Regions from separate parts of the Paenibacillus sp. FSL K6-2862 genome, predicted to be linked through region 2. Evidence: riboswitches for the same ligand, from Rfam matches in the RefSeq annotation. Region 2 holds a riboswitch; the other holds the start of a gene.
What was found. Region 2 has a riboswitch for S-adenosylmethionine ahead of metA (homoserine O-acetyltransferase MetA). Riboswitches for the same ligand answer to the same signal wherever they lie in the genome.
Positions count from the first base shown of each region.

Region 1 (12,340 bases), 3.6 Mb from region 2:
ACAGAATCGCTTCATACGTCTTCTCACCCAAAAACGAAATTTTGACCAATTGTGACCGGCCATCCTGCTGTACTGTTCCTCCCGCATGTGCCAATGCTGCTTCTTCCAAGAGAAGCTCAGACTCGTGATCACGTTGCATGAAGTCACGCGTGATGGCATGCTGTGGTTTAAGGAAGACATCCGTTACAGGGCCTTGTTCCACTATTCCCCCCTGATGAATGACAGCAACTTGATCACAAATGCTCTGAATAACATGCATCTCATGCGTGATCAAAACAATCGTGAGATTGTATTTCTGATTGATGTCCAGCAGCAGCTTCAGAATCGAAGCTGTCGTCTGTGGATCAAGGGCAGACGTTGCTTCGTCACACAGCAGAACGGAAGGATCGCTGGCAAGTGCACGGGCGATACCAACTCTTTGTTTCTGTCCACCTGACAGCTGAGCTGGATATTTGCTGCTATGATGCTCCAATCCAACGAGAGTTAGCATCTCCTTCACCTTGCGGTCAATATCAGCTTTAGGTGTATTCACGAGCTTTAGTGGAAAAGCTACATTGTCATAAACTGTAGCCGAGGATAACAGATTAAAGTGCTGAAATATCATGCCAATCTTGCGTCGCTGCTTCTGCAGATCTGTCTTATGGAGACCGGTTAGGTTGACTCCATCTACCCATACCTCACCAGATGTTGGTCTTTCGAGCAGGTTGATACATCGGATCAATGTACTTTTCCCTGCACCGGAGTGTCCAATCACTCCGAATATTTCACCTTTACCGATCTTTAGATCCAAATCGGCTAGGGCTGTCGTTTGTTTTGAACCTCTGCCATACGTCTTGGTTAATCCTTTTAATTCGATCAATATGACTTCTCCTTCCCACCGCCTACATGTATCTTTACCCGAATGAAAGGAAAACTCCCCTCTGACATATAAAAAAGAGCCCTTTTGCAGAAACAAAAAGGGCTCTTCACACGAAAGAATATACCTTCTCATCTGCCAAAATCGTGCTGTGCACCATTTTGTAGGAATTAGCACCTAACATCTATAAAGTATGACTGGTTGTCATTCGTTATAAATCGGTTGCCGGGCTTCATCGGGCCTGTCCCTCCGCCGCTCTCGATAAGAAATATTAAATTTATAAGTTCAGTGGTAAAATGTAAATGGTATGCATGTTAATGTCATGTAACGCTTAATTAGAAACTCAGTATAATCCAAGTATTCCGCTTTGTCAAAGGTAAATATTACACAAATTATTTTGCCAGTTCTGACATGCCCTGCTTGTGCCACATTTTATTGATGTAACCATAAGAAGCTTTTAGCGTTTCGCAAACCATATCCACGCCCTGACGCAATTCCTCCAGGTGCTGATCCAGATCTTCAAGCTTCACTTTCCCCTGCAAGGTTTGATGAAGCTGCCACAGATCATCCTGCATCTCGGAATTCATGTAGTGAATCTCCATATTCCGTCGTTTGCGCAGTTTGCTCATCGGTTCCCGATAAGCATCCTTAATTTTGATTAATTCAACAGCAAGATCATTATGCATTTTCGAATAGCCAAACTGTCTCATCACGGTAAAATACGAAAAATGGGATTTCACTTTGGATGTGTTCAGATTAAAAATTTCATTTAATACCGTGCCTGCCTTATCAAGAATCGCAAAACAACGAATGAACCCATCCTTGTAGAAGTACACGTATCGGGCATACTCGGCCTTCTCCTCAATGGTCATATCATCGGTGGAGCCAGCCCTGACCTTCTGGCGGAAGTGGGATGCAGCGAAGCATGCCTGCTCCAACTCGTCCAGTGAAGAAATTAATCCCTGCGTCCATACGTACAGTTTGCGGTAGTCGTGAGTCGGGTCCTGATTCAAATCCAGCTGTCGTTGTAACAGTCCGAGTGTCTCCACCATGGATTCGATCGCTTCTTCCAATACGCCCTCATTCTGACGCGGCAATTCACCAAGCAACGTTCGCAGCATATACAGCCTCCTCTTTCCACTCTGCTGATCAATAAGATGATTTATAATATTAAACCTAATCGGAATCAGAGTAAACGTGTGGTCGCTGCTTACATTAGGGTGCCCTGCCCCGCCTGACATCAAACAAAGCCCACCTGCCCAATGATGTGCATCATTGGATGGCGGACTTTGCATTTGGAAACCATGAACGACACTGTACAATTAAATGTTAGAAACGATCAGCTGGCCGATGAAGCTTGTACACCAAGAAACTCATGTAGGTTAGTATCCCGAACAATATGGCGATATCAAGCATGTGAGCCAAAGCCACGAACATGTACACTTCCGGACGGCTGATGGTAAGCATCATGCCAAAACCGATCAGGACTTGAAGCAGAATGAGCACCACAGATATGACGCCCAACGCCCGAAGTTCCGTGTTATCCGGATGTTTGCGATATGCATAATGCCCCAGGATCGCAATCACAATAACAAGCGAAGCAGCGGCTACACGGTGAGCAAAAGCTACGGCCACGCCACCAGACAGTTCAGGTATGATCTGTCCGTTACAGAGCGGAAAGCCCGAGCAGCCCCCAGCTGAGTCGGTATGGCTTACAAAGGCCCCTGTGTATACCACAAGATACGTGTAGATGGTTGAGAACCATACCAGGTTGCGGAAGTTTTTACTGACCCGCGGGTATTTGTTCAACCTTTCAAGACCACCATGACGAGCCTCCTGCCTAATACCGAGAGCCATCATCAGCGAACTGGCAAAGGCAATCAGGGCAAAACCGAAGTGCAGCGCCATAACCGCAGATGATTGGGAGAAGACGACTGCAAAAGCCCCCATAATCCCCTGGATAATAACAAAGATCAACGTTAAGAATGAAAACAACTGCAGATCACGACGTGATTTGCCATATCGTAGGAATGCAACAAAAGAGGCAATGGAAAGCAATCCAGCCAATGCGCTGACCGCGCGATGCGAATATTCAATCAGTGAGGCTACAGTATGTGCAGGAACGAGTTTACCGTTACATAAAGGCCACTCCGTGCCGCACCCCAGCCCGGATTCCGTTTTGGTAACGACCCCACCGCCGAACGTAGCCAGGAACATAACAAGACAAGTTAATACGGTTAACCATTTAAACAAGGTTAAGTGCTTCAATTTTTTCTCACCCGCTGTTGGTTTAAGATGGCGAAGAACGATCTCTCCGCTTGTTTCGATACTTTGACACTTATTTCACAACTAAATTCATTATACCGGATAAAAGTGTCATTGACGCCTCGCTTTGTGACAAAATGTTAACGTCTGTCGACAAAATGACCAACAAGTCATCCCATTATATGTACCTTTATATTGTCCCCCGAAAAAGCAAAAATAAAAACGCCATTTCCTCTTTTCAAGAGGAACGGCGCAAATTTGAATTCACAGACGAATTCGCCCGTGCTTACCTTTATTTATGAATCGTGTTGTAGACTTCAACTGCACGCTGCAAAAATTGCTCAATCTCTTCTCTCGACTTGCGAAGTTTGTTCACGTAGCGAACGAGTTCGCGGCCATCGGTGTATGCAACAAAACTTGGAATACCTAAAATATTTTGTTCCTCACTAACGGTGCCCACCTGATCCACATCAACCTCAATCAGTGTCAAATCGCGAGCAAATTTTTCCTCGACCTCGGGCATAAACGGATCAATGTACTTGCAGTCTCCGCACCAATCTGCCTTAAATACCGCTACGGTAAGCCGAGGAGATTGAATGGCCACATCAAACGCAGGTTTGGATGTAATCTGTTCCATGACAATATCTTCCTTTCTGTACCTTGTCTTATCCTTAGTGAAGCAAATTGCCGAGTGGAAGTCAAATATTCAGCACATACTTATTTTAAAACCAACCCTGATGAAAGGATGACAGGCGATGACTTCCACCCGTAACGATGCTGTATCCCCTGATTCGCTCTTTCGTATTGTTCGTTCCATTCCTGGAGCGGCCAGAGAAGTATGGCGCGGCAAACAGGCCGCTTGGAAGGCTTCGGCGCAGCTTCGTCATCCTTCACGAGATTTGGCTTGGGAAGCTGAAATGGCTGAGACGCTGAAGGGGGAAATAGAACGCCTGTTACCTGGTACAGAGACGGCTTCTGCCCGCCATGCCAAAAGCGCTCCATTATGTGAAGAGGATTGCATCATTCTGGAGGAAATTAAAACGCTAACGGTGGAAAATAATCGAAGCAATATCACACGTACAGCAGCTTATCTGTCATGTTATGACCAATATCCCGAGCTGCATTGGGCCCTGCTTGCCCACATGGTTTCCCGCAATGGTGGCTATCATATGACCGATCTGCAGAGCAACCTTATGCATAATCTGCAAAACCAGACGGATCGGGAACATATGTATCGGTTGCTTGAGCGCTGTAACGCACTCATTTTCCAGGATGCCTATCCTCAACTACTGCTCTACATGAACAGCAGGCGAATCGGGCGAAGCTGCTTCCACCTGCTATCCCATTTTCACGTATCGGAGTTCATGACACCCATCTGGGAGCGGTTCTGGTTGGAACGGTGCAGTTCCCTGCTTAGTGTGGCATTAATTATTAATGAGCAGAACTATATTGAGAGCCGTGTCGTACAGCATCCTTATTTTCAAAAAGAAGTACTCTCCAAGCCTGCATTTCACCTGCACAACCTCGCTGGGCTTAATCATATTGTGTTTCCACTTGGGCGCGGAAAAGGACTCGCCGGGAGGGTAATCGAACATTTTGGTAAGCTGGATGAGCGAATCATGTTCGGCAAAAGCTTGTACGCCATGCTGTTTGGCACCGAGCAGGTGTACACACAAGTGTTGGAGTTTGCCCGTACGGTTCCCCACAGAGGCTCACGTGCCGAATATTGGCCGGGTCTATTTACAACGAGCTTGGAGGGCGCAGCAGATTCGAAATTCTATACTCAGGAACTGCTGGAACACGAATGGATGCCAGAAAGTGGGCGATTATACAGCCCAGAGCTGCTCGCCGTATGGAAAGACACACCGTATGAACCGATTACAAGACAGGACTGGCTTCAAAATCGGGATAGTCTAGGACACCTCAGTGCACCGCGTCGTCCCTGGTTATTTGAAATGAGCCATGAACACCGATATGGGATGCTCAAAACAGCCGTTGCCCATGATGCCAAGGCATTGCTGCATTAAGTGACCTAGAGTACAGTTCTCTCGAATCGAATCAGCTGTTCATCTTGTACGATTCAAAAAATAAAAAGCCCTGCCCGCTTAAGCAGCAGACAGAGCTTGTACTTTATTTTTTAAAAAAGTTGGCATCAACTTATGCCCGCTGACCCGTACCACGCTGAAGACGCATGAGCGGCCGCAGTACCTTTTGCAAAATACGTGGATAGCTGCCAAGTTCATCTCTGCGCAATACGCGCAGAATGACAAGCATGACCAGGTATACGACCACAACGAGAGCACCGACAACCAGGCAGGTCATGAGGAAGGATACACGTGCTGGCAGGAATAAACCAAAGATCCAATTGCCAGCCCAGTTTGCTCCGAAACCAATACCTGCAGCAAGTAGGACAGTTACCACAAAACCAACCCAGCGATCACCCATGATTGAGAAGGTTACGATTTTTCTCAGTACTCGCAGGTTCAGATACGTAATCACCAGGAAACATAATGCTGTTGCAATAATGATCCCATAGATGCCGAATATCGGAGCCAGGATCAAACTTGCTACCAATTTAACGATAATCCCTGCAGCTACACTGATCATTGTAATCCGCGGTTTACCTACTCCAAGCAGAATGGAGTTTGTCGTCATCATCGTAATTTGGAAAATGGTACCGAAGGTTAACAGGGTAATGATTGGAGTCCCATCTGGCGTACTGAACAGTAATCCATTCACTGAATAGGCTGCCGCACAAAGGGCAATGACGATTGGCATCCCTGTCAAAATCGAAATGCGCATGGCCAGCGTAATTTGATTCTGGAGATGGGCTTCATCTTTTCGTGCAAAAGCTGCCGAAATGACAGGTACAAGCGATTGGCTAAGCGCAATGGCCAGAATCGGCGGGATTCCCGCAATACTTTGCGCCTTCGCACCGAGGATCGCCAGCACCCCTGTTGCCTCTTCCAGACCAATGCGACCGCTGAGCAGCGGGACCACAAGCGATGAATCGATAAAGTTAATCGCCGGAACCGCAAGGGACGATAACACAATGGGAATCGACAGTTTGAAGATATCACTGTATATACCGCGCATCGGCAGCTGCTCTGCACGAACAACCTCCAGCTCGGCTGCACGATCACTACGGCGCAGCTTCAAGGTGAAGTAGAGCATTACGGCAAAGGCACCGATACTGCCGAGCACCCCACCGAAAGAAGCTCCTGCAGCAATCGTTCTGTCATCATAATTCCATTGCAGCATGACATATGCCACGATAATGGCTGTACCTACCCGGGCGAACTGCTCTACGATCTGAGATATACCGCCTGCCGTCATATTGCCGCGTCCCTGGAAGTAACCACGCATCATGGCAATGGCCGGGAAGAGCAGCAGCGCCGGTGCAAGGGCCCGAATCGCACTAACAGCCTCCGGCACCTTGGATACATACGTTGCATAATAAGGCGCTGCAAACCACAGTAAGGCTGACATGACAACCCCGGCTACCGCAGCAAAGATCAAGGCAGCCTTATAAATTTGCTGTGCTTCTCCCGCGCGCCCCAACGCGTAGCGTTCTGAAACCATCTTGCTGAGCGTGCTGGGAATTCCAGCCGTTGCGACGGTTAACAGCATTAAGTATACCGTATTGGAGATGGTAAACGATGCGTTACCGATATCGCCAAGGATATGCTCCAGCGGTACCCGCTGCACAAGACCAAGTACTCTGGCAATGAGTGCTGCGGCCGCCAGGATGAGCGTACCCTTAATGAATGTTTCCTTCTTAGACAAACTAATTCCCCTTCTTTCCCCCACACGGACGTGCATCTGGTTGAAGCCTATCCCGAACGTCTATGCGAATCTTGCTACCCAGATAATAAACAGAACAATCATAACAATTTGCAAAATAATTTTCATTACCGTACTGGTAAACAGACCAACGACGGAACCGAATCCAACCTTTGTAGCCTTGGAAGGTGATGATCCGCCGATTAATTCCCCGATAAATGCACCGATAAATGGTCCCAGTACCAACCCAAATGCGGGAATGACAAATGGACCAATAATGACACCAATCGTACTCAGGGTTGTGGATAGCTTGGAGCCTCCGAATTTCTTGACCCCCCATGCACTAACCACATAATCCGCTACGAACAGGACCACCACGATTAGAATCTGGAAAATCCAGAACCATACGCCAAACGGATCGAAGCTGAAGAACCAGCCATAGACCAGAAACGCGAAAAAGATCGCTATAGCTCCAGGCAGTATCGGGTATACCGTTCCGGCCATTCCCACTGCAAACAAAAGCACAATTAAAATCCAGCCAACGGTTGCAAGCAAAGGTTATTCCCCCTTCAAAATGTGTTCACGAATAACTTCCACAATTCCATCTTCATTGTTGCTCGCCACAATCAGATCAGCGGCTTCCTTCACTTGTTCCTGTGCGTTCCCCATGGCAACACCCAGACCTACCGCCTCAATTACGGCCAGATCGTTCAGGCTGTCTCCCACTGCCACGACTTCGGACATTTCTAAGCCCAGCAGTTTGCAGACTTCAGCCACGCCACTCGCTTTTGAAATGCCAGCCGGGTTAATCTCGATATTAACAGGTGAGGAATTCGTCATTTGAAGGCCTCCCAGCTGCTGCAGTTCCATCATGATCTGATGACGAACTTCATCATCCTCCGTATTGAAACCAAACTTCAGCCATTCCAGATCTTCAATATTTTCTGTCCAACGCTCACGGTTGAACAGCTCCTCTACGGAATATGCCCAGTACCAGCTGTTATATTTCTCGCCAATCTCCTGCATGGTACGGATTAAAGCCGGGTCCATCAGATGACGAATGTGCAGGTCATGTGGAGCTTTCCAGACTTCACTTCCATTCACCGTGACCATTGGCGTTTCCAGTCCAAGCTGTACAGCGTACGGCATTGCATGGAATACGGCTCTTCCTGTGGACAGGCACACATGCACCCCGCGCCGGATGGCGATCTGTATCCACTTGGCGGTCTCCTGGGTAATTTCATGGTTATCGTTGAGCAATGTCCCGTCCATATCCAGCGCCAGCAATTTGTATTTAAGTTCACTCATGCAGTATTCCTCCTCGGTTGTCTCTCTACTTCTCTCTATCCAACTATTCTCTCACAAAAAGACCGCCCGGTATCCGCAGGAGGCGGACGCTCCGGACGTCACAGCTAACGACATTTTACCACAGATCATCCAGATGCAACAAAATAACGGTCAATCCAAATAACGATATGAAGGCAGACAAGATCATATGCACTAATCTGCTGGAGCAGATCGAGGGAACTCCTCATCTATAAGGATGTCATACCCGATATCACACATCCCAAACAGCAAAAACCGCCTGCGTATGCAGACGGTTGTTATCTAGTTCTTACCGTGTCGCGAATTTACGACGAGCGTAGCGGAGGATAATGCCATGTTTCGGAGACAGCAAGAGTGCCAAGACAAACAGAATTCCAGCTACCGCCACCATGCAGCCTGCAATGGAAGCATCCAATGCATATGCCATTATATAGCCCCCAACAGAGGAAGCAGCCCCCACCAGTACGCTGTACATGATCATTTTACCCAATCGATCCGTGAGCAGATAAGCTGTCGCCGCGGGAACAATCAACATGCCTACCACGAGGATGGACCCCACACTTTCAAAGGAAGCCACGGACGTCATGGATACAAGCCCCATAAGCAGGTAATGGAACAACACGACCGGTATACCGCAGGCAGCTGCCAGCGCCGGATCGAAGGCGCATAGTTTGAACTGTTTATAGAACAGTCCGATAACAATCAGGATGACCAGGAGCGTAATACCCAGCATCCAGACGGCCCTTGGTCCGACATCCGTACCCCCAAGTGTTAACGTATCCCACTGTACGTAGGCTATCTCACCAAAGAGCACACAGTCCAGATCCAGATCAATATGCTGGGCGTTCAGACTGATCAGAATAACACCGACGGCAAACAGTGCCGTAAATACAATGCCAATGGACGCATCGGAAGACAGCCCTCCGGCCTGCAGGCTTTGAATGAAGAATACCGTTAATAGACCGAAAATAGTGGCCCCAAGCAGCATCCATAAGGAATCCCTGGAACCGCTCCATAGAAAAGCAATGGCAATCCCGGGAAGCACGGCATGGCTGATGGCATCCCCAACCAGTGCCATTCGCCGCAAGATAAGGAAACATCCGAGAATGGCACATGCGGACGAAACCAATACAGCCGTTAATATGATCCAAAATGTAGCCATTACAGCTCCCCCCGTTCCTGCTGTGTTCCTTGGGCGGACAGTGTCTGAAGCGTAGCACGCTCTTCTCGAAGATAAGCCGATTTGGCCTGCATGCTTCGCAAACGGCGAGCCAGTAACCCCCGACGCGGAGCAAGCAGCGCCGATCCGGCAAACAGTACCGTAGCTGCAAGGACCGTTACAGGTCCTGTTGGCAGATTAGGAATGAGCGTGCTGAAGATGGTACCTGTGGCACCACTCAGAGCACCGAATATGCCTGCGAGCAGTACCATAAGTGCAAGTGAATCGGTCCAGCAGCGCGCTGCTGCCGCAGGAGTCACAAGCAAGGCAGCGACAAGAACAACTCCGACTGCCTGAATTCCCGCTACAACCGCGATGACTGTCAGCAGCAAGATCAGCTGTTCCAGCATCGCTACAGGCAATCCCATGCCCCGGGCAAATCCAGGATCAAAGCTCACAAGCTTGAATTCCTTGAACCAGACCAGACAGGCAATGAGTAAAACGAGACAGACACCGCCCATGACGTATACATCGGTCATCACCATGGAGGCCGCCTGACCAAACAAATATTTATCAAGTCCACTTTGGCTTCCGCTGGCCCCATGCTGAATGCGGGTCAGCATGACTACACCGATGCCGAAGAATACCGTCAGCACAATCCCCATCGCTGCATCCTGCTTAATCCGTGAATACCGGGTGATCCAGGATATCCCGAAGGTCGCAATGATTCCTGCAGCGAGTGCACCAAACAGAAAGAGACCTACGGACTTGGTTTCCGTCAACATAAAAGCAATACAGATCCCTGGCAATGCCGCATGTGCCAGTGTATCGCCCATCAAACTTTGGCGGCGCAAAAAAGTAAATGAACCAATAATGCCACTACTGAACCCGAGCAACAAACAGCCAAGCAAAATCCAGCGTGTGTTGGGGTCAGACAGAATGGAAAGGATCCAGTTCCCCATCGTTACACCTGGCCCTTCTCCGTCCGGCTTCCGATCATCGCAATCCGGCCTCCGTAGGTTTCCTGCAGCGTATCAGGTACAAACACTTCACTTGTCGGCCCGCCGGCAACCAGTCGCCCGTTGAGCAGCAGCACATGGTCGAAATATTCCTCCACCGTCGCCAGATCGTGATGAACAACGAGTACCGTCTTCCCTTGCTTTTTCAGCTGTTCCAAAAGGGAAATGATGGCCTTTTCCGTTGTGGCATCCACCCCTGCAAACGGCTCATCCATGAAATACAGGTCTGCATCCTGAACCAGTGCACGGGCCAGAAAGACTCGCTGCTGCTGTCCGCCGGACAGCTGGCTAATCTGGCGATGCATATAGGCTCCCATACCCACTTGCTCGAGGCAGTGTGCAGCCAGATCACGCTCCTTCTTGCCTGGACGACGAAACCAGCCCAGGTGACCGTACCTGCCCATCATCACCACATCCAGCGCATGGGTTGGAAAATCCCAATCGACCGATTCCCGCTGGGGAACGTAGCCGATCCGGCGCCGCTGCTCACGATAGGACTGACCAAAAATTCGCACCTCACCGTGCATTTTCGGTACCAGTCCGAGTACAGCCTTGATTAGGGTAGACTTCCCGGCCCCATTTGGACCGAGAATGCCGATGAGCTGCCCTTCGGGTATATCAAAGGAAACCCCGCTGAGAACTGGCTTTTTATGATAGGCTACAGCCAGATCCCGAACACTAAGCGGGGCCATTGTAGGCTGCATTCCCTGCAATTCATTCGGATGCTCGGACGTAAGCATGTTCTCAGATAACGTTGTCTTGCTCATGCTGCTTCCACTCCTCTCTGGATAAAATCATTATTTCAACGCCTCTACAATCGTCTCGGTATTGTGACGGATCATGCCAATGTAGGTACCTTCTTCTGTTCCTTCAGCACCCATGGCATCCGAGAATAGTTCGCCGCCAATGCTGACCGTATGTCCTTTTTCGGCGGCTCCGGCAATAATGGCTTCCATCGCTTTTGCCGGCACACTCGATTCCACAAATACCGCCTTAATATTGTTTTCCACGAGGTAATCCCGCAGTTCACTGACATCCTTCGCACCATATTCGGCTGCTGTGCTGATACCCTGAAGTCCCATCACTTTCATGCCGTAGGCTTCACCAAAATACCCAAAAGCATCGTGCGCGGTAACAAGTACCCGGCTCGCTGCAGGTATCTCCTGAATTTTTGTGCGCACTTCGTTATCCAGTTCCTCGAGCTTTGCCAAATACGCTTCGGCTTGAGCCTGATATGCCTCAGCATGATCCGGATCTTCCTCCACAAGTGTATCGCGCACGGCTTCTGCCGCATGCATCCAGTGGCTCACATCAAACCAGACATGTGGATCATATTCCGTACCTCCGGTTTCCTGACCCGAATGCAATTCATCTACTGGGATGCCGTCTGTTACGGCAGTTACTGTTTTGCTCTTGGACATCTTCTCCAAAATATCAGTCATTTTACCTTCCAGATGCAGCCCGTTATAAAAAATGACCTCAGCTTGCTCCAGCTTGCGGATATCCCCTTGCGAAGCCTTGTACAGATGGGGATCTACGCCTGGACCCATTAGCCCGGTAACGTCAACGTATGCCCCTCCGATCTCACGTGCTACATCTGCAATCATGCCTGTGGTTGCTGTAACCTGCATTTTCCCTTCCGTGCTTCCCGATTCGGCTGAGCTGGAACAAGCGGTCAAAACCACAATCAACACCAGGGCTGTCAGCGTCATGAACCCTCTTTGAATACTCCTCATCTTCACCATTAACAATTCCAACCTCTCCTTTCCCTCTCCTAACATAATTGTCCACATCTAATTTTGTTGTACAAGGTATTAAAATTTATACTCGACTAATAATGTTTCCCTTGTGCAAATTTTAGCCGATGCAAAATAAAAAGGCAAGGGATAATTTCCCTTGCCTGTCCAGTTCCGTTTATTAGCCGTTTCACTG
Region 1 covers NZ_JBBOSN010000001.1:5,534,430-5,546,769, forward strand. The annotation lists gene MHB82_RS24970 (methionine ABC transporter ATP-binding protein) at 1-859, opposite strand, end outside; SAM riboswitch class I at 985-1,124, opposite strand; gene MHB82_RS24975 (Cthe_2314 family HEPN domain-containing protein) at 1,249-1,977, opposite strand; gene MHB82_RS24980 (COX15/CtaA family protein) at 2,186-3,109, opposite strand; gene MHB82_RS24985 (thioredoxin family protein) at 3,414-3,758, opposite strand; gene MHB82_RS24990 (DUF2515 family protein) at 3,877-5,148, shown strand; gene MHB82_RS24995 (putative polysaccharide biosynthesis protein) at 5,279-6,907, opposite strand; gene MHB82_RS25000 (DUF456 domain-containing protein) at 6,968-7,408, opposite strand; gene MHB82_RS25005 (Cof-type HAD-IIB family hydrolase) at 7,463-8,212, opposite strand; gene MHB82_RS25010 (metal ABC transporter permease) at 8,520-9,392, opposite strand; gene MHB82_RS25015 (metal ABC transporter permease) at 9,392-10,351, opposite strand; gene MHB82_RS25020 (metal ABC transporter ATP-binding protein) at 10,354-11,112, opposite strand; gene MHB82_RS25025 (metal ABC transporter solute-binding protein, Zn/Mn family) at 11,206-12,153, opposite strand.
Region 1: another riboswitch for S-adenosylmethionine. It lies ahead of MHB82_RS24970 (methionine ABC transporter ATP-binding protein); the one in region 2 lies ahead of metA (homoserine O-acetyltransferase MetA).

Region 2 (12,340 bases):
CCGGATTGGTGCTCAGTGACTCATCCTCGATCGGAGGCGTCATCGTATCCGCGCTCATCGCGCTTGGATTCATGCTTATTGTCATCATTCTGGGGCGCAAAGCGACTCCACTGCTTAACAAACTGCTCAAAATACGCTCTAATGAATTGTTCTCACTTGTGATTTTTGGTGCATTGTTCCTGGTAGCCGGATTCTCTGAAACCATTCACGTGGCCGAAGCCATCGGTGCATTACTTGTTGGTCTGGTCCTGGCAGAGACCGAACATGCCAAACGGATAGAGCATCTAATCCTGCCGTTCCGTGACTTCTTCGGAGCCATCTTCTTCTTCAGCTTCGGATTGTCCATTGACCCTTTGTCCCTTGGCGGAGAAGCTGTATGGCTGGCTTTGATTGCTGTTGTTATTACACTATTCGGTAACTTCCTGGCAGGCATGCTGGCTGGACGCAGTGCGGGACTGTCTCCAAAAGCTTCTGCTAATATTGGTTTAACCATTGTATCCCGCGGTGAATTTTCGATCATCATGGCCAACATGGGTAAAGCTGGAGGACTCTTGCCGCTTCTCCAGCCGTTTGCCGCACTGTACGTACTGATTCTGGCCATTCTTGGACCACTATTAACCAAAGAGTCCAAACATGTGTTTAGAATTTTGGATAAAATATTTAAGTTCAAAGATCCTCGGAAGAAGAAAGAAGAACCGAAGGTTTTACAGAAAGAAGGATAAAACCTGTGCCTGTTCAGAACAGGCATATGATCGTAACTGCGGCTCTTCGCCGATCTTCTGTGATCAACCCAGGGAGAATGGCTCGCCAGCCGCACAAAGGAGGATGACGTATGAAAGCACCTCTGATATCGGCTAATCCGGTGCCACAAACCGCTAAGACCAGAATATCATCCACGCGCCGCTTCCTGAATCTTTTGCTGGTGATCGCTGGTGGAATTCTAGCCTCCGTGGGACTTGAATTATTCCTTCATCCCAATAAGATTATTATTGGAGGCATAACAGGCATATCTTCTCTGTTCGCTCATTGGACTGAGATGAGAATTGGATTGTTCCTGTTCTTATTCAATGTTCCATTTATATTTTTATCCTACAGGCTGGTACAAAAGAAATTTGTACTCGTTACTGTACTGGGTCTGGTTGTCTTTTCGATTGGTGCCATCGTGCTTCATCCCATGCCGCCTCTGGTTGAACATCCGCTAGCTGCCGCCATGTTCGGCGGACTATGTCTGGGTGTTGGAATCGGACTTGTGGTGCGGTATGGCGGGACACTGGATACGCTGGAAATCGGTGATCCGTCCTCCCGGCCACCTGAAAGGGTATTTAGCGGGAAACGGATGCTTATCGAAAAAATAATCATGCTGCTCAACTTGCTGATTCTGACAGCCGCTGGTGTTGTCTTTGGTTGGGATCAAGCGATGTACTCTGTTATTGCCTATCTTATTGCATATGAAACGGTCTATATCGCGTTCCGCGGATTTACGACCACTCGCAAATTGTACATTCTGACTACCCAAAGCTCGCAGGTTGAAAAAGCCGTTCGCAAGCGTCTGCGACGGGAACCCGGATCTCCTGTACCTTCTTCAGAATCTGCTTCCTTATTGCCTGCTGAAGGATGGATTCATCACATTCCGGGGGCATTGTACTATGAAGTTCACTTTCTGGAGATGATCTGGTTGAAATCCATTGTGCGCCATATTGATCCGCACGCTGGTATTATCACCCATCCGGAGAAATGACCCAACGACTCGAACCCCAAAAACCTCTCTCTAGCCCTGTGATAGAATATCACTTCAGGTTAGAGAGAGGTTTTTTTATTCCTGCTTTTTATTCCTATTCCTTTATTTCCGATACCACTTTTATAGTTCAACTATAGCTTTTACTACATGTGTATCTGGGAGCAACCACTTGTCCATGGCGGAAGGAAGCTCAGTTAAAGACTCCCGATGCGTAATGTAGCCATCCATGCTGAGCTTTTTCTGCCGCAAAGTCGATATCACTTGCTCAAAATCCGCACGCGTTGCATTACGGCTGCCCAATATGCTCATCTCTCGCTTATGAAACTCAGGATCATGAAACGTAATATCGGCTTTGACCAATCCCACATAGATCAGTTGTCCGCCATGAGCTACATACCGAATGGCCTCATTCATGGACTGTACATTACCTGTTGCATCAAATACAGCGGTAGCGTAATCCCCTCCTGTCACTTCAGCTACCTGCTCCACCACTTGGTCTGTTGCCTGTATTACAACATCTACCCCAGCCCAGGTGCGGCTTAGTTCCAATCGGTCCAGGTTCCGATCAATGGCAATTACTCGAGCCCCTGCCTGTTTCGCAAAAGCCATGACACCAAGTCCGATCGGTCCTGCTCCGATGACTATAATCTGCTCCCCAGGCTGCACACCTGCTCTTCTTACGGCATGAGCACCGATACTGAGCGGTTCAACCATCGCTGTTTCATTTAGGCTCAGTCCTTCTGCCTTAATCAAATGGGAAACAGGCACGCTGATTCTTTCGCGCATCCCTCCGTCCACATGTACTCCCATGACCTGCATAGATGCACAGCAATTGGTTTTCCCTGTTCGACAGGCAATACAGTGACCACAGTGCAGATAGGGAATAATGCTAACCTGATCTCCAACTTGAAGGCCAGCAGTATTCGGCCCAATGTCATCAATGATCCCTGACAGTTCATGTCCCAGAATACGAGGATAGGTAAAATAGGGCTGGTTGCCTTTATAAGCATGTAGATCCGTCCCACAGATGCCAATCCGCTTGATCGATACAATGGCCTCATGTTCAGCTCGAATCGGTTCGTCGGTATCCTGTATTGTCAATTGATTGATCTCTTCACACACCACAGCCTTCATCCCTGTTCCCCCTTCGCTGCTCTCTGTTGTGGATCGTTATACTCGGGACGACCACTTGCCCACGTCACGTTATGAACGGGTGCCAGAATGTGCAGTACCTCTGCCAAAAGCTCTTCATCGAGCGGTTCATCTACCCACTCCGCATTATGACGGATGTTATTTACACTTGCGCTGCTCACCAGTGTGGTTGGGATCTGTTCATTTGCCGTTGCAAATTGCACAGCCAGCTTAGCAATATTCGCACCTTGCTCTACACAGAACTGCGCAGCTTCAAGACAGACTTGTTTGACGCGTTCATCTGCCGGATGCCAGGCGGGCGTCCCTCTTGTACCTAATAAGCCCATGGAGAGAGGCGAAGCATTAACGAGGCCAACTCCCTCTTTTTCCAATAACGGCAGCAGGGACAATAATGAGGTATCATTCAATGCATAATGACAATACGAGATGATGGCATCGGCATCAATCTGCGGCAGCACTTTCTCGAACAAGGGCAGGGGCAGACCACAGACTCCCGCATGACGAATTACACCATGCTCTTTCAGTTCCAGCAAGGCTGGATAGGCTTCTTCAATAATGATCTCTGCTGGTGCAAACTCAATATCATGCAGGAACAGAATATCGATATAATCGGTGTGCAATCGATCCAGACTTTCCTTGACACTGTCCTGAATGCGCTTACGGGAAAAATCAAACTCATTCTCTCCGTATCGTCCCGCCTTGGTTGATAAAATATATGAACTGCGCGGCTGGCTTCGTATCGCTTCTCCCAGTACCGTCTCTGCCTTGGTTAGACCATAATAGGGTGACACATCTATATAGTTCATTCCGGCATCCAGAGCTGCATGTACCGTACGAATACCTTCCTCGCGGTCAATATCGCGAAATACCGAACCTAGGGAAGACGCCCCAAAACTCAACACAGGTACATCGAGACCGGTCCTGCCAAGTATCCTTCTCTTCATTCACTTGCTCCTCTCCAGCATGTCTGTTGCTCCGTTTCTTTCATTTTAACAGTTCAATATCATTATAAAATATCGCCATATGCGTAATATGTACTCTTTCATGACCTCGGAATGGCCCATTAAGGCAAGCATCCAACAAAAAAACACGGATTACCCTTCAATGGGCAACCCGTGTCTTCATTCTAATATCTAGATAAAGATAAATTATTCTCTTATTAGTTCTGCATGACAAAATCTTGCTGCACAGAATTCTCTTCTTCATCAAACATCCGCAGAATATCGTATCTTGTATTACGCTGTGCGGGAATATAACCCGCCTCACGAATAAGCTGAAGAATCGAGCCAATATTGACTTTGTATGTAGCACCCGCAGCGGATACGACATTCTCTTCAATCATCGTGCTGCCGAAATCATTACAGCCAAATTCAAGCGATTTCTTACCGATTTCAGGACCCATAGTTACCCATGAAGATTGAATGTTTTTGATATTATCAAGTACAAGTCGGCTGATCGCTACCGTCTTCAGGTATTCTTCCGGAGTTTGGCGCTCCAGTTTCAGATTCGTATTATCCGGTTGGAATGTCCAAGGAATAAATGCCAGGAACCCTTCTGAGTCATATTTGTTTGCAATACACTCATCCTGGGCTTCACGTACACGAAGCAGGTGAAGTGCACGCTCTTCCATCGATTCGCCCAAACCGATAACCATTGTTGCGGTTGTGTTCATCCCGATCCGGTGAGCTGTCTGCATAACGTCCATCCAGTCGCGCCATGAACCTTTCAGACGGCTGATTTTGCGGCGTGTACGGTCATCCAGAATCTCAGCGCCTCCACCTGGCAAGGAATCCAGTCCTGCTTCGTGAATGGCACGTACAACCTCTTCCAGCGTAAGACCGTCCGAAACTTCTACCATTTTCATAATCTCCGCTGGTGAGAAGGAGTGCATGGTAATGTTCGGGAAACGTTCTTTGATTGCTTTTAACAAATCCGTGTAATAGCTGAAAGGCAGGTTGGGATTCGTTCCGCCTTGCATCAGAATCTCAGTACCATTCACATCTTGTGTTTCCTGAATTTTCTGGAAAATCACTTCGTCCGGCAATACATACCCTTCATCTGATCCAGGTCTGCGATAGAAAGCACAAAAACGGCAGTACACATCACACACGTTGGTGTAGTTGACGTTACGCCCAATGACAAATGTTCTGTATGGCTCAGGGTGCATACGCTTCATAATAACATTGGCAGCTGCCCCGATTTTGTCGACTTCATTCGATTCAAACAGCTGAATTGTGTCTTCCAGGTCTAATCGTTCGCCCCGAAGGGCTTTATCTAAGATACGGTCTACCGTACTCATCGTAAAAAGCCTCCCTCATGAAGAGAAATATGTTCACGATCCGTCCCGACTTGTATATATGCCAGCCTTGTGCATGATTGGTTGGTTCCAAACGATTGCGTAGAAATAGAAATTCTAGATGGATTGGAACCTTTCGATCCATTCTGGGTTATTGAAAAAAACGGCTCATTGAATCTATGCATAAGACGCATCGCTTGCAAGTGCTGGTGGCAACATCGCATTTCTGTACTCTGTCTATCGTAACACAGGTTACATGTGAAAAAAAGCACCTTATGGAAAGGTGCCCTAAATTTAAGTAAAAATATTGACATATTCATTCTATTATAATTCCAGCTTTTTTAGACAGATTTATTGATTGTTCAGCTGGCCCAAAATGATGATTATGATTCCTGAAGCGCCTGATCCAGATCAGCAATCAGATCGTCGATATCTTCCAGCCCGACTGAGAAGCGCAGCAGCCCATCGGTAATGCCCCGTTCAAGTCTAACCTCTGCAGGCATTGCAGCATGGGACATCATCGCAGGATAGGACAGAATACTCTCCACAGCACCCAGACTGACTGCCACGATTGGCAGTTTCACCCGGTTAAGAACCGCTTTGGCACGGTCACCCGAGCCTACGTCAAATGAGACAACCGCTCCATAACCCGTGGATTGGCGCTCGTGAGCTTCACGACCCGGATGCTCCAGCAATCCAGGATAGTATACTGCGGTAATATCGCTGCGTCCGCTAAGCCAGGCAGCCAGCTTCGCCGTGCTTTGTTCACTGTGTACCATACGAGCTCCAAGTGTTTTCATGCCGCGCATCAGAAGCCAGGATTCTTGAGCACCGAGTACGGTACCAAGCCCATTTTGAAGCTGTTTGAGTTGTCTCCCCAGCTCTTCGGTACGGGCAACGGCAAGTCCGGCAAGTACGTCACTATGTCCACCAAGAAACTTGGTTGCACTATGTACAACAATGTCCACGCCGAGCTCAATCGGGCGCTGATAATATGGCGTCATAAATGTGTTATCGAGAATGGTGATCAGTTCATGTTCCTGTGCCCAGGATGTGACGGCAGCAATATCCGTGATCCGCAGGGTTGGGTTGGAAGGTGTCTCCATATAGACTGCCTTCGTATTCGGCTTAATGGCCGCCTTCACCTCTTCAATATTGGTCATATCCACAAACGTCGTCTCAATTTGCATTCTGCTAAGAATGGACGTGAGCAGGCGGTATGTTCCTCCATACACATCTTCTGTTACGATCATGTGGTCGCCTGCCGAGAACATCAGGAACACACTGGAGATTGCAGCCATTCCTGAAGAGTAGGCGAATCCTCGAGCTCCACCTTCAAGCAGTGTGATGTAATCCTCCAACGCTTGACGTGTCGGATTACCTGAACGGCTGTAATCATGCTGTGGTGGATTAAAGATATCAAAATGATGGAATGTGGACGCCTGGTAGATCGGTACGCTGGAGGCTCCGGTTGTTTTATCCACTTCATCACCAAAATGCAGCAGCTTGGTATCAAACTTCAATTCGGATTGCTTGTTGTTCTGCTCACTCATGATGTACACCTCCTTCAACTTCACGCTGCGCAGCTTCCAGGGCATTTCCCAAATCCGCAATCAGATCGTCTGCATGCTCAATTCCTACGGAGAATCGCAGCAAGCGGTCATCTACACCTACGGCGTCGCGTATTTCGAGCGGGATATCTGCATGCGTCTGCACCGCAGGATACGTCATCAACGATTCTACGCCGCCAAGACTCTCGGCAAAAGCAATTAACTTGATATGGCGCAGCAAAGGTTCAACTAAACGGGCATCTTTTACTTTGAAAGAGAAGATGCCTGTATTTCCTTTAGATTGTTTCTTCTGCACTTCGTATCCAGGGTGATCTGACAAACCAGGGTGATATACCTCCCCCACGGATGGATGTTCCAGCAGATACTTGGCAATGGTAAGTGAATTATACTCATGACGCTCCATACGAAGCGCGAGTGTCTTCATGCCTTTCATCAACTGATAGGAATCACTTGGAGATAGTACCGCACCAATGGAGTTATGCAGGAATGCCATTTCAGCTGACAATTCCTCGCCCTTGGTGATAATCAATCCGGCAAGCACATCGTTGTGTCCACCCAGGTATTTAGTTGCGCTATGAACAACGATATCTGCTCCGAGCTCGATAGGACGTTGGAAGAACGGCGTCAGCAGTGTATTGTCCACAATCGTCAACAGGTTATGGCTTTTCGCCCAGGAGCTGACCGCTTCAATATCCGTAATCATCATAAGTGGATTGGTTGGCGTTTCGATAAATACAGCTTTGGTGTTCGGCTGACGAATGTCTTCCATGGCCACCAGATCATTCGTGTCCACGTAGCTTGCCGTTACGCCAAAACGGGAGAGGATACGCTCTAGAAGACGATACGTTCCCCCATACAGATCCAGCGAGACAATCAGATGATCTCCCTGTCCAAACATGGCAAAGATCGTTTGCAGCGCTGCCATGCCCGAGCTACAGGCAAAACCGGCATCACCTGATTCCAAAGCGGCTGCAGCTTCTTCCAGTACCTTACGCGTTGGATTGGTCGTACGAATGTAGTCAAAGCCTGTGCTCTGCCCGAGCTTTGGATGGCGGAACGCCGTTGATTGATAGATGGGGAAATTCACGGCACCAGTTCCCGGCTCATTGACGGATCCGATTTGAGCCAAGCGGCTTTCGATTTTCAACTTATTGTCTTCCATTGCAGTATCCTCCTGTAATCTCGATTAGATTTGCGGGCCAATATCGTAAGGCGTCTCCTGATACACATAGTAATTGAGCCAATTAGAGAATAATAAGTTTGCATGTGCCCGCCAGGTTGCCGGAGGAACACGGGATGGATCGTCGTTTGGAAAATAGTGTCTTGGCAGTGCGATGTCCAATCCTTTGGATGCATCGCGGTCGTATTCCCATTTCAAGGACAATGGATCATACTCCGCATGCCCTGTCACAAAAATTTGTTTGCCGTCTTTGGTGGCAACCAGGAAAATGCCAGCTTCCTCCGATTCGGCCAAAATTTCGAGGTTATCGTTCTTCTCAATATCCTCACGCCGAACTTCGGTATGACGGGAATGTGGGACATTGAACACTTCATCAAATCCGCGAAGCAGCTGTACATGAGATTTGTTGATCGTATGTGGAAATACGCCAAAACACTTCTCTTCCAGCGGTACCTTAGGTACACCGAAATGATGGTACAGACCAGCCTGAGAAGCCCAACAGATGTGCATGGTCGATGTGACGTTGGTTTTGGTCCAATCGAAGATCTCCTGGATTTCCTTCCAATAATTTACGTCTTCGAAATCCATTTGCTCAACAGGGGCACCTGTAATGATCATCCCGTCAAAACGGCGGTGTTCAATCTCATCAAAGGTTTTGTAGAAAAGATTCAGATACTCCTGTGATGTGTTCTTCGATGTGTGAGACTTGGGATGAACCAGAACGATATCGACCTGTATTGGGGTGTTCCCCACCAAACGAAGCAGTTGGGTTTCTGTTGTTTCCTTAGTAGGCATCAGGTTTAATATAGCAATGCGTAGTGGACGAATATCCTGCTGGTAAGCATGTGTCTCGTCCATTACGAAGATGTTCTCACCTGCGAGGACTTCCTTGGCAGGCAGTGCGTCTGGAATTTTGATTGGCATGATGTACAACTCCTCCTTGTGCATAGATAGATGCAGCCATCACAGGTTTGATGTTTTCACATCAATACTGTTCTAGACTGCCATGAGCTTGTCTATAGGTGGAGAATTGCAAAAAGCGCAACGCTCTGATCTGACAAACTCAAGTTCCATAGCGAAAATCAGTGCTGAGAAGTCGGTGCATATAACAAAGACCTTCCTCGGATTCCGAGAAAGGTCATATGTAAATAGATATGCGCCTCTCTCATCTCTCAGTTACAACAGTGCCTCAATGGACACTTAGTCGCTGCAAGAATTAGCACCGTGCGGTATACCGCCGGTTGCCGGGTTTCATCGGGCCAGTCCCTCCACCTACTCTTGATAAGATTTCGCCTTATTCAATTGTGTATTTAGTGTACTTCACCGTCTACTTTAAAACATTAATCCTCTCACGTCAAGCATGTAGTTTTATGTCTGTTCATGTAGACCGGAACCGTTTGTCTATCGCTGTCATACACTGCTTCAGGGCGCGAAATAGACACATTTTTGCGCTTGAAAGCACCATGTACCAGCGGTATACTAAACAAGTGTTGCAAACCCTTATGTGAGAGGTGACATATTCAATGGATGGCGACCCGAGGCCTGACTGTCAGCCGTATTCCGACAAACTGCATAGAGAATTGACATCAGCATGCCGGCAGCGGGACGTTATTTCCGTTTGGTTATAGAGCGAACGCACTCCTGACTTCCAGGCTCCGCTGCCGACCGGCTGATCTGTTCTTTTTGCGCCCATATTGATGAAAATCCGCCTGTTTGGCGGGTGCAGAAGGAGTGGATGAACGATGAAAATCCGGTTGGTAAACAACGGTGTATTTATCCCGGTGGACGATATTGAGCAGGCGCTAACGCCACCAGCTGAGGGATTTTACTGGATTGATGCAGACGTTGATGATCTGGCGGTACTTCAGCCGCTGTTCATGATGCATGATCTGGCTGTAGAGGACTGTTTGAGTGATGAAGAGCAGCGTCCGAAGATTGAAATTTATGAGAGCCATTATTTTATTGTCGTAAACAGCATTCGTTTTGATGACGAAGAGATCTTTTTGCGTGCGGTTAACCTGTTTCTAGGGAGACACTATATCATTAGTGTTACGAAGCAAAAGGTCAGCGAACTGCGGACCTTGAAGCCTATTCTGTGGGAACAGGAAGTCAGCACCCCGGATCGTCTCCTGTATCTGTTGGTCGATTTGATTGTGGATAACTACTTTACCGTCGGCGACCGGATCGAAGCACGCATTGAGAAATTGGAAGAAGATATTTTGATGCATACGAAAAAGTCCCATTTGAATGAAATTATCGGGCTGCGCAGTGAAATTCTGTGGCTCAAAAAAGTGCTCGGACCTCAAAAAGAGGTCATCAATACGCTCAACAAAAAGGATTTGCGTCTCATCGATGATCAACTGCAGAAGTACTTCAGTGACATCTATGAGAATGCTGTGAAAATATCCGAGACATTTGAGACTTATCGAGACCTGATGGGAAACTTGCGAGAAGCTTACCAATCCAGTATCGCCAACCGAGCGAACGAAATCATGCGCGTGTTTACCGCCATTACAACGGTGTTCATGCCCCTGACGGTTATTACCGGCATCTATGGGATGAACTTCAACAACATGCCTGAGCTGGACTGGAAGTATGGATATTTTGTAGTCATTGGCCTGATGGTGACCCTCGGCCTGAGCATGTTCTTTATTTTCCGCAAAAAAGATTGGATCTGAACGTATTCATTCAAAAAGACGAAGCACTCCATCCAGGGAGAAACAGCTTCGTCTTTTTTTCTGTACTCAAAAACTTCTCTCAAAACGATATGGGGTGTCTAGCCGACGTTCTGCTCTGTTTCTACATGTCTTCGGAATCGAATGCGGATCATGCGCAATCTCTCGTACACTTGCTCCAGATTACCGCTAACCGGTTTATCCCCGCCGTATACTCTATGTAATACAGGTTTCAGGAAACTGTCTCCCAGCTCCTCGTATGCACTCCAGACCGCCTCCTGCTCCTGCTCAGGCATGACCGCAAGCTCTGCATCCAGTAGGCTATCCGTATCATAACCTTCCGTATCGAGTGTCTCCAGCAGTTCAATCAGCTCTCTGCGGGATAGTCCGGAGCGGTTCAAAATCTCTTCAAGCGTATACCCTTCCTTCATACCCTCAAGCACCTGCTTGCGAGTGGTGAATTTGTCCAGCTCCTGCTTATACTTCTGTTCTTTTTGCTTGTACAACCAGCTCTCATATTCATCTTCGGACAATACCGTTTGTACCCAATCAAGTGGAAAAGCCGTAGAACGCTCTACTCCGCTTGTTAGCTCCATCCACTCCTGACCGTATTCACTTGCCTTGCTCTCCCCAACACCTGGTAACTGCATGAGTTCATCCATGGTTTGTGGTACGAATGCACTGATCATGCGCAGCAAACGATTCGTTGCAATAAAGTACGGGGCCTTCCGGTCAGACGCTGCCCTTCTTCTCCGCCATGTGCATAGATCAGCATATAATTCTTCATTGCCGTAGCGTTCACTATAACAATGAAGACGCTGTCCACCATAACTGCGTAATTTCAGATCATCCGTCTCATGAAACAGTCCCTGAATCAATGGCCGGTAACCTTCACTCATTCGAATTGCCAACTGGTGGCGATAAATATGGAGCAGTTCTGCCCAGGAGCTCCCCTCATACCAGATGCTGTCTTCGCGATCTCCTTCCTCATAATGGCTCCACCCGAGATGCCAAGCACCTTCTTCCTCACCAATCCACAGCTGAGCGTGTTCCTCATGTTGACCTGACAATTTGGACAATCTGTTCATGAAAATGACTTCCATTGATTTCCCCTCCTTAATATTGCAGCCTATTCACAGTTAGATGAGCCGCCTCCAGGCAACAAAAAAAGCACCTCTCCTGCAAATTCATTGCAAGAGAGGTGCTTCCTCATTAACCGTAGTATGCTGTTGCTCATATCTTACCACAATGGAAAAATTCGTCAACCACTTGTGATCAATTGAATTATTTGTTCAAAGCCAATTTGGCCAAGGCCAGCGATCCGCACAAACCGGCATTGTCACCAAGGCCTGGCGGAACGACATACTCGTCGATCCCCGAGTGAAGGGCCGGATGCTGAACATATCCATTTAACAGCTCTTGCAATTTGCTGCGTACCATAGGGAACAAATGCTCCTGCTTCATAACCCCACCACCCATCACAATTTTTTCCGGAGTGAGAATCAGTACATAATTCATGAGTGCGTGCGCCAGATAATGTGCCTCAATCTCCCAGGCTTTGTGATCTGCTGGCAGCTCATATGCCGGCTGGTCCCAACGTTTATTGATAGCTGGTCCCGCTGCGAGCCCTTCCAGACAGTCCCCGTGGTATGGACAAAAACCTTCATACGTATCCTCAGGGTGTCTGCGTACAATAATATGTCCCATCTCTGGATGAGATAAACCGTG
Region 2 covers NZ_JBBOSN010000001.1:1,922,397-1,934,736, reverse strand. The annotation lists gene MHB82_RS09075 (cation:proton antiporter) at 1-722, shown strand, start outside; gene MHB82_RS09070 (YitT family protein) at 833-1,738, shown strand; gene MHB82_RS09065 (zinc-binding alcohol dehydrogenase family protein) at 1,859-2,872, opposite strand; gene MHB82_RS09060 (aldo/keto reductase) at 2,869-3,834, opposite strand; gene mqnC (cyclic dehypoxanthinyl futalosine synthase) at 4,050-5,189, opposite strand; gene MHB82_RS09050 (aminotransferase class I/II-fold pyridoxal phosphate-dependent enzyme) at 5,570-6,739, opposite strand; gene MHB82_RS09045 (PLP-dependent transferase) at 6,732-7,919, opposite strand; gene metA (homoserine O-acetyltransferase MetA) at 7,944-8,861, opposite strand; SAM riboswitch class I at 9,100-9,225, opposite strand; gene MHB82_RS09035 (hypothetical protein) at 9,487-9,630, opposite strand; gene corA (magnesium/cobalt transporter CorA) at 9,680-10,615, shown strand; gene MHB82_RS09025 (HRDC domain-containing protein) at 10,714-11,715, opposite strand; gene MHB82_RS09020 (ROK family protein) at 11,897-12,340, opposite strand, start outside.